DNA from 2 places in the Arthrobacter sp. Hb9-2 genome. Region 2 is predicted to be linked to the other one. Evidence: riboswitches for the same ligand, from Rfam matches in the RefSeq annotation. Region 2 holds a riboswitch; the other holds the start of a gene.
What was found. Region 2 has a riboswitch for glycine ahead of gcvP (aminomethyl-transferring glycine dehydrogenase). Riboswitches for the same ligand answer to the same signal wherever they lie in the genome.

Region 1: another riboswitch for glycine. It lies ahead of gcvP (aminomethyl-transferring glycine dehydrogenase); the one in region 2 lies ahead of gcvP (aminomethyl-transferring glycine dehydrogenase).

Annotation. Positions count from the first base shown of each region.
Region 1 covers NZ_JBNHGJ010000047.1:2,232-6,645, forward strand. The annotation lists gene gcvP (aminomethyl-transferring glycine dehydrogenase) at 1-2,707, opposite strand, end outside; glycine riboswitch at 2,888-2,986, opposite strand; gene AC5RV1_RS19445 (TetR/AcrR family transcriptional regulator) at 3,077-3,616, opposite strand; gene AC5RV1_RS19450 (MFS transporter) at 3,683-4,414, shown strand, end outside.
Region 2 covers NZ_JBNHGJ010000004.1:148,371-152,784, reverse strand. The annotation lists gene gcvP (aminomethyl-transferring glycine dehydrogenase) at 1-2,376, opposite strand, end outside; glycine riboswitch at 2,429-2,536, opposite strand; glycine riboswitch at 2,538-2,635, opposite strand; gene AC5RV1_RS04620 (hypothetical protein) at 2,785-3,141, shown strand; gene AC5RV1_RS04615 (hypothetical protein) at 3,149-3,469, opposite strand; gene AC5RV1_RS04610 (VOC family protein) at 3,549-3,908, shown strand; gene AC5RV1_RS04605 (DUF427 domain-containing protein) at 4,047-4,331, shown strand.

The sequences.
Region 1 (4,414 bases), on a different contig from region 2:
GGGGAGCGTTGCGCAGCGGGCTATCAGCAACGGAGAAGTCGCCCTGGGCCACCTGGTCGATTTCACCGCGGATGGAGATCATGGCCTCGATGAAGCGGTCGATCTCGCCGAGGTCCTCGGATTCCGTTGGCTCCACCATCAGGGTGCCCGCAACGGGAAACGCCAAGGTGGGGGCGTGGAAGCCGTAGTCGATGAGGCGCTTGGCCACATCCTCAGCTGTGACGCCGGTCTTGGCCGTGAGCTCACGCAGGTCCAGGATGCACTCGTGGGCCACCAGGCCGCCTTCACCGGTGTACAGGACCGGGAAGAAGTCGTTCAGGCGGGCAGCGACGTAGTTGGCGGCGAGCAAGGCGGACTTGGTGGCCTCGGTCAAACCATGTCCGCCCATCAGCTTCACGTACGCCCAGGAGATGGGGAGCACGCCGGCGGAACCGTACTTGGAGGCGGAGATGGGGACGTCGTTGCCTTCGGTCCAGGTGGCCGCGTTGCCGGGCATAAAGGGCGCCAGGTGCGCCTTCGCAGCGACAGGTCCGACGCCGGGTCCGCCGCCGCCGTGCGGGATGCAGAACGTCTTGTGCAGGTTCAGGTGCGACACGTCGCCACCGAACTTGCCCGGCTGCGCCAAACCGACGAGGGCGTTGAGGTTTGCGCCGTCAATGTAGACCTGGCCGCCGGCAGCGTGGATGGCGTCGCAGACTTCGCGCACGTCGGCGTCATACACGCCGTGCGTTGACGGGTAGGTGATCATGATGCAGGACAGGGCGTCCTTGTTGGCCTCGATCTTGGCGTACAGGTCGGCGTGGTCGATGGTACCGTCGGCGGCGGTGGCCACCACAACCACCTTCATGCCCGCGAGGACAGCGGAAGCGGCGTTGGTGCCGTGCGCCGACGCCGGGATCAGGCAGACGTTGCGCTGCTGGTCGCCGCGCGAGTGGTGGTAGCCGCGGATTGCCAGCAGGCCGGCGAGCTCGCCCTGGGAACCGGCGTTGGGCTGGATGGACACCTGGTCGTAGCCGGTGATCTCCGTGAGCTGCGCTTCGAGGTCCGCGATCAGTTCGCGCCAGCCTTCGGTCTGCGAGTCCGGGGCGAACGGGTGGATGGAGGCGAACTCGGGCCAGGAGATGGCTTCCATCTCGGCTGTGGCGTTCAGCTTCATGGTGCAGGAGCCCAACGGGATCATGGTGCGGTCCAGCGCCAGGTCCCGGTCGCTGAGCTTGCGGATGTAACGGAGGAGCTGGGTCTCCGAACGGTAGGTGTTGAACACGGGGTGCTGCAGGAAGTCGGAGGAGCGTTCGACGGCGGCATCCAGGCCGAACCCATCCACCACCTCAGCCAGCCCGGCACCAAAGGCGGCCAGGACGCCGTCGACAATGTCCGCGGTTGTCGTTTCATCGGTGGAGAAGCCCACCGTGTGCGCGTCGATGCTGCGCAGGTTGATTCCCCTGGCCTCTGCTGCGGCGATGATGCCCGCCGCCTTGCCGGGAACGGAGACCGTGACGGTGTCGAAGAAGCTGGTGTGCACTACCTCCAGGCCGGCGGCCTTGAGCGAAGCGGCAAGGGTCCTGGCGTGGGCGTGGGCGGACTGCGCAATCGCCTTCAGCCCCTGGGGTCCGTGATAGACGGCGTACATTGAGGCCACGATGGCCAGAAGGGCCTGCGCGGTGCAGATGTTCGAGGTGGCCTTCTCGCGGCGGATGTGCTGCTCGCGGGTCTGCAGGGCCAGGCGGTAGGCAGGAGTTCCCGCGGAGTCCTTCGAGACGCCCACCAGCCGTCCGGGCATGGAGCGTTCAAGGCCTTTCTGGACTGCCATGTAGGCGGCGTGCGGGCCGCCGTAGAAGAGCGGGACACCGAAGCGCTGTGCCGAGCCGACGGCGATGTCCGCGCCCTGCTCACCGGGGGGCGTGATGAGGGTCAGCGCGAGCAGGTCGGCCGCGACGGTCACGAGGGCGCCGCGCTGCTTGGCGTCGGCGATCACGGCGCTGTGGTCAAACACCCGGCCGGAAGCCCCGGGCTGCTGCAGGACCACGCCGTTGATGGGGCCGTCGGGCAATCCCGTGGAGAGGTCCGCCACCTCAACCTCGAAGCCGAGTGCCTCGGCGCGGCCCTTCACGATGGCGATGGTCTGCGGCAGGCAGTCGGCGTCCAGCACAGTCTTGCCGTCCCGCACCTCTTTGTTTTTGTTCGCGCGGCGCATCATCAGCACGGCCTCCGCCACGGCGGTGGCTTCATCCAGCAGGGAGGCGTTGGCGATGGGCAGTCCCACCAGGTCCTGGACCATGGTCTGGAAGTTCAGCAGCGCTTCGAGCCGGCCCTGGGAAATCTCGGGCTGATAGGGCGTGTACGCGGTGTACCAGGCCGGGCCTTCGAGGATGTTGCGGCGGATCACCGGCGGCGTGACGGTGTCGTAGTAGCCCTGGCCGATCATCTGCACGGCGGTCTTGTTCTTGGCTGCCAGAGTGCGCAGTTCGGCGAGCGCCTCCACCTCGCTCAGTGCGCCCTTCAGTTCCAGCGCGGAGTCCTGGCGGATGTCCTTGGGGACCGCGGTATCCACCAGCGCGTCCACGGTGTTGTAGCCCACGGCCTTGAGCATGGTGTCGACGTCGGCCTCCCGGCGGGCGCCGATGTGCCGGTCAACGAAGGTGGCAGCAGCCGGGGCGGCAATAGCCGGAGAGGCGGGGGCCGGAGATACAGTCACGGGGAACTCCATAGCTAAGGCGGCATCAGGGTACGCCGCATCGATTCGGGTTCCTCCCCGCTCTGTATTGGACCTGAGAGTTTCCGCGTTGCCTGCATCCGCTGGCCCCGCTTGCACCGTCGGTGAGCACAGCAGTCCAGGTATCCGGGGAACCGGATGCCAGGCGGACGGCCTGCTACTTTCCAGAGTTGCCTCGCCGCGGCGGTACATGGGCCTGTGAGATTCCTGGGGAGGTATTGCTCCTACGGCGCCTGCTTGTACCTTCTGGCAGAACTCTCCCGCCGCAGATCAAAGGCTATTCATTTGGGTTTTCCTGGTGGCCGGCGACGGCCCACACATGCAGTAATTCTCCTATGCCGCGGGCTCAGGAGCAAATACCGGCTAGCCCCTGAGCCTCTCGACGGCGGCCAGGAGTTCGTCGACCTCGGCCTGCCTGTCGCCGGCGTTTCCGGACGGCCCGCTTTCCCACATGGCGTTGAAGTACAACCCGTCCCCCATATACAGGACGGCCTTTGCCATCGCAGCGCCCACGTCCTTGCCGATCAGGTCCAGCCATTGCTGCTGGATGACTGCGAAGCGGCGGCGGGCATCCTCGTGGGCCACCTCGGCGAGTCGCGTCACGGCGACAAAAGAACGGTCCATGGGGGTATCGGACCAGAGGGAGGACCGGATGAAGTAGGCCGCGGCCCCCTCGGGCGCGGCGGCCATGGCTGCGAGGTCATCTCCTGCCAAGCGGTCCAACCGCTCCAGGGTGGCAGTGATCAGCGCTTCCTTGTTGGGGAAGTGGTACAGCAGGCCGCCCTTGGAGACGCCGGCCCGCTTTGCCACCGCATCCAGCGTGGCGGCCCTCTCCCCCACGTCGATCAGGAGTTCTTCAAAGGCATCGAGGACTGCATCTCGCGCTACGGGTTTTCGGGGCATGCCTCCCATCATGCATCGCGGGTATTGGTTTTCTTAACTATACCGTCTGGACGGTATAGTTATTCCATGACACCGTCCACCGCCTCCCAGCAAGCACTCACCCGCACTGCCCCGACGGCCCCGGATCCCACAAGGGGCACGTGGCGCGACTGGCTTGCGCTCGGGCTGCTGATGTTCCCTGTCCTCCTCGTGGCAGTGGACAATACCGCCCTGACGTTTGCGCTGCCGGCAATTGCGCGCACGCTGGAAACCTCGGGAGTGGAGCTGCTGTGGATTGTGGATGCCTATCCGCTGGTGCTGGCTGGATTGCTCGTGGCCATGGGGAGCCTGGGCGACCGGATTGGACGCCGGCGGCTCCTGATCATCGGCAGCATCGGCTTTGCAGCCGTATCAGCAGTAACGGCCTTCGCTCCCAGCGCCGGCTGGCTGATTGCCGGACGCGCGGCCCTGGGTTTCTTCGGCGCCATGCTGATGCCCTCCACACTTTCCCTGATCCGCAACATTTTCGTCGATCCCAACCGCCGGCGGCTGGCCATTGCCATCTGGGCTGCAGGGTTTTCCGGCGGCGCCGCCCTGGGCCCAATATTTGGCGGGTGGCTCGTTGAGCAGTTCTGGTGGGGAGCGATACTCCTGGTGGCCGTGCCCATCATGCTGCCCCTGCTGGCCTTCGGACCCGCATTCATCCCCGAGTCCAAGGACCCAACACCTGGGCGGGTGGATGCGCCGAGCATCCTGCTCTCGCTGCTCACCATGGTTCCGGTGGTCTACGGCATCAAGGAATTCGCCACCGAAGGTGCC
Region 2 (4,414 bases):
GTGCTCGTCGAGCCGCGCGGCAATGTAGTTCGCTGCGAGCAGGGCGGACTTGGTGGCCTCGGTGAGCCCCTGCCCGCCCATCAGCTTCACGTACGCCCAGGAAATCGGCAGCACGCCGGCCGAACCGAAGCGCGAAGCAGAAATCGCAACCCCGTGCCCGTCTTCGTGGGCTGCTTTGTTGGCGTCGCCCGGCATAAACGGTGCGAGGTGCGCCTTGGCAGCGACAGGTCCGACGCCGGGTCCGCCGCCGCCGTGCGGGATGCAGAACGTCTTGTGCAGGTTCAGGTGCGACACGTCGCCACCGAACTTGCCCGGTTGGGCCAAACCAACGAGGGCGTTCAGGTTGGCACCGTCCACATACACCTGGCCACCGGCGGCGTGGATGGCATCGCACACCTCGCGCACGTCCGAGTCATACACCCCGTGCGTTGACGGGTAGGTGATCATGATCGCCGAGAGGGCGTCCTTGTGGGCCTCAATCTTAGCTGCGAGGTCGGTGTGGTCGATGGTGCCGTCGGCGGCGGTGGCCACCACAACCACCTTCATGCCCGCGAGGACGGCGGAAGCGGCGTTGGTGCCGTGCGCCGACGCCGGGATCAGGCACACGTTGCGCTGCTGGTCGCCGCGCGAGTGGTGGTAGCCGCGGATCGCCAGCAAGCCGGCGAGCTCGCCCTGGGAACCGGCGTTGGGCTGGATGGACACCTGGTCGTAGCCCGTGATCTCCGTGAGCTGCGCTTCGAGGTCCGCGATCAGTTCGCGCCAGCCTTCGGTCTGCGAGTCCGGGGCGAACGGGTGGATCGAGGCGAACTCGGGCCAGGAGATGGCTTCCATCTCGGCCGTGGCGTTCAGCTTCATGGTGCAGGAACCCAACGGGATCATGGTGCGGTCCAGCGCCAGGTCCCGGTCGGAGAGGCGGCGGATGTATCGCAGCAGCTGAGTCTCGGAACGGTGGGTGTTGAACACCGGGTGCTGCAGGTACGTGGAGGTGCGCAGCACCGACTTGGGCAACTCGAACCCGGCAGCTTCCGCAACGGGACCGGCGCCAAAGGCGACGGCAACCGAGGAGAGAACCTCCGGCGTCGTGGTTTCATCGACTGACACGCCAACTGTGTCCGCATCGATGAGGCGCAGGTTGATGCCGTGGGCTTCGGCGGCGGTGATCACCTTCGCTGCCTTGCCGGGCACGCGGACGGTGAGGGTGTCGAAGAACGTGTCGGACACCAGATCGCGTCCGGCGGTCTTCAGCGTGGTGGCCAGGGCGCGGGCGTTGTTGTGGACGGTTTCGGCAATCGCCTTCAGTCCGTCGGGGCCGTGATAGACGGCGTAGAAGGACGAGACGATAGCGAGCAGTGCCTGCGCGGTGCAGATGTTGGAGGTGGCCTTCTCGCGGCGGATGTGCTGCTCGCGGGTCTGCAGGGCCAGGCGGTAGGCGGGGACACCGGCGTCGTCCTTGGAAACACCCACGATCCGGCCGGGGAGGGTGCGCTCCATGCCCTGGCGGACAGCCATGTAGGCGGCGTGCGGTCCCCCAAAGAACAACGGCACGCCAAAGCGCTGGGTGGAGCCGACGGCGATGTCCGCGCCCTGCTCACCCGGCGGGGTGATGAGGGTGAGGGCCAGGAGGTCGGCGGCGACGGTGACCAGGGCGCCGCGGTCTTTGGCCTCGGCGATGACGGCGGACTGGTCCCACACACGGCCGGAGACGCCGGGCTGCTGGAGAACAACGCCGTTGATGTCGCCGTCGGGCAGGCCGGCCGTGAGGTCGGCGATCTCCACCTCGAAGCCGAGGGCTTCGGCGCGGCCCAGCACGATGGCGATGGTCTGCGGGAGCAGGTCGGCGTCCAGGACGGTCTTGCCGTCCTTGGCGCCTGCGTTCTGGCCTTTGGCCCTATTCGCGCGGCGCATCAGCAGCACGGCTTCAGCGACGGCGGTGGCTTCGTCCAGGAGGGAGGCGTTGGCTACCGGGAGCGCGGTGAGGTCCTGCACCATGGTCTGGAAGTTCAGCAGTGCTTCGAGCCGGCCCTGGGAGATTTCCGGCTGGTACGGGGTGTAGGCGGTGTACCAGGCGGGGGCTTCGAGGATGTTGCGGCGGATCACCGGCGGGGTCACGGTGTCGTAGTAGCCCTGGCCGATCATCTGCACGGCCGTCTTGTTTTTGCCGGCAAGCTTGCGGAGCTCGGCGAGGACCTGGACTTCGCTGAGGGCACTCTCGAGGGTGAGGGGCTTGTCCTGGCGGATGGAATCGGGGACCGCGCTGTCGACGAGGCCATCGACGCTGTCGTAGCCGACGGCCTTGAGCATGGTGTCGATGTCGGACTGGCGGCGCGCGCCGATATGGCGGTCTGCGAAGGTGGTTGGGGACGATTGAACCGTCATGAGAGGAACTCCATAATTCAGGTGGTGCCGAAACACCACGTTGATTCGGGTTCCTCCCCGCTCTGTATTGAACCTGAGAGTTTTGCGTTGCTTTGCTGTTCAGCAGAGCGCCACTTGCACCGTCGGTGAGCCCGGTTGCCCGGACTGCTTTCCAGAGTTGCCTTGCCGCGGCGGTACGTGGGCCTGAGAGATTCCTGGGGAGGATTTGCTCCTACGGCGCCTGCAGAACGTACCGGCAGGACTCTCCCGCCGCAGATCATCAGCACGTGCCACTGGTGGGTGACACGGCTCACACCATACCGGGTTGCGGGGCTGGATGCAAAACGGGGGGGCATTCTGGGGCGGAAGGAGGCTGACAAGTGGAAGGGACTACGGGATGATTAATAGCCCCTAAAGGCGGGATGAGCCATGATGACAAGCCACACTATTGCCGTCCACATCACGGTAGATGACCAGTCCCATCCCGCTGCTGTCTCCGAATTGCTCAGTGAGTTGTCGTCCCGCTTCAAAGAGGTCACACGTGCCGAATTCATGTTGGGCGGACAGCGCTGGGGCGGCGCCGAAACCCTGAATGTCCGCAAGGTGAAGACGGCCGCTGATGTGGTGGCCGTATCCGCGCGCGACAGGAGGCATCTGGCGGCCCAACTGGAAGTCGCACTGGCCCACCGCGAAGCCGGCTACGACGATGCTGAAGTGGCTGCACTGAGGGATATCGCCAACAGCCTGGCGCGCACGCTCGGGATCAGCGGAGTGGACCGGCTGTAAAAGCTGCTTAGAGCAGCTGCCGCTTCCTGGGGCCGGCTGTTGTGCCGATGCGGTACCCGGCCCAGAATGCCAGGACAAGCAAACCCGCGACGGCGATTGCCAGGCCTGCCTGCGTCCCTGGCGTAACGAACGCCAAGCCGCTTCCACTGAAGGGCTCGTTGCTCAGCGGCGCGTACGCGAACCAGCCAAAGCTGACATTCTGGCTGTTGCTCCACGCGACGAAGCACCCCACCAGCACCACGGCGAGGGCGGCTACCGGCAGCGCGGCTCCGAAGAAGCGGGCAGGTTTTGGCGTTTTCTGTGCGTCAGGTGTGTTGTTTTCCCCCATGCAGGCGAGTCTAGTGGTGCTGTTGATCGTTACCCCGCCGCCCGGGACAGGCGGCGGGGGCTGTGGCTAGGCTGGGCGGATGTTGACCATTGGCAGCACCGTCTTTGGCGTCAATGACGTCGCCCGCGCCACAGCTTTTTGGCACGCCGCCCTGGGCTACGTTCCCCGTGAGCCCGGGGATGAGACCTGGGTGATCCTCGTGCCGGCGTCGGGACCGGGAGCGCAGCTGGCACTCATGCTGAGCGAGACGCCCGTGCAGGACCACCCGCGCATCCACCTGGATTTGTATGCTGACCACCAATCAGCCGAGGTGGAGCGGCTGATCTCGCTCGGCGCCCGGAGCATCGACTGGGACCTGTATCCGGAGGACTCCGACTTTGTGGTGCTCGCCGACCCCGACGGGAACCGTTTCTGCGTCATCGACCAAGGCCCGCGGTAGCGCCGCCATCGATCGTTCCGCCGGTAGTTCAGATTCCGGCGCTGAAACCCACCCTGCGGGAACAAGTGCCCACACTATGCCGTTGGGATACCTACGAGCGGCATTCCCATGCGTCGGCAGCCAACAGAATGGAACCACATGGTCAGGGCTATCTGGAACGGAAAAGTCATCGCCGAATCCACGGACACCGTGGTGGTGGAGGGCAACCATTACTTCCCGCGCGATGCAGTGAATGCGGGCTACCTCCGGGACAGTGACCTTTATTCGGTCTGCCCCTGGAAGGGCAAAGCCAGCTACCACTCGCTGGAAGTGGACGGAAAGCTGAACGTGGACGCGGCCTGGTACTACCCGGAGCCGAAGGCACGCGCCAAGCAGATCGAGGACCGCATCGCGTTCTGGCGCGGCGTAACCATCGAGGCGTAGCAGCGGAAAGCAACGGGCGACGGCGGGACTTCCCGCCGCCGCCCGTTGCTTTTTGCCAGGGCCCACCATCGCGCCCTGTACAG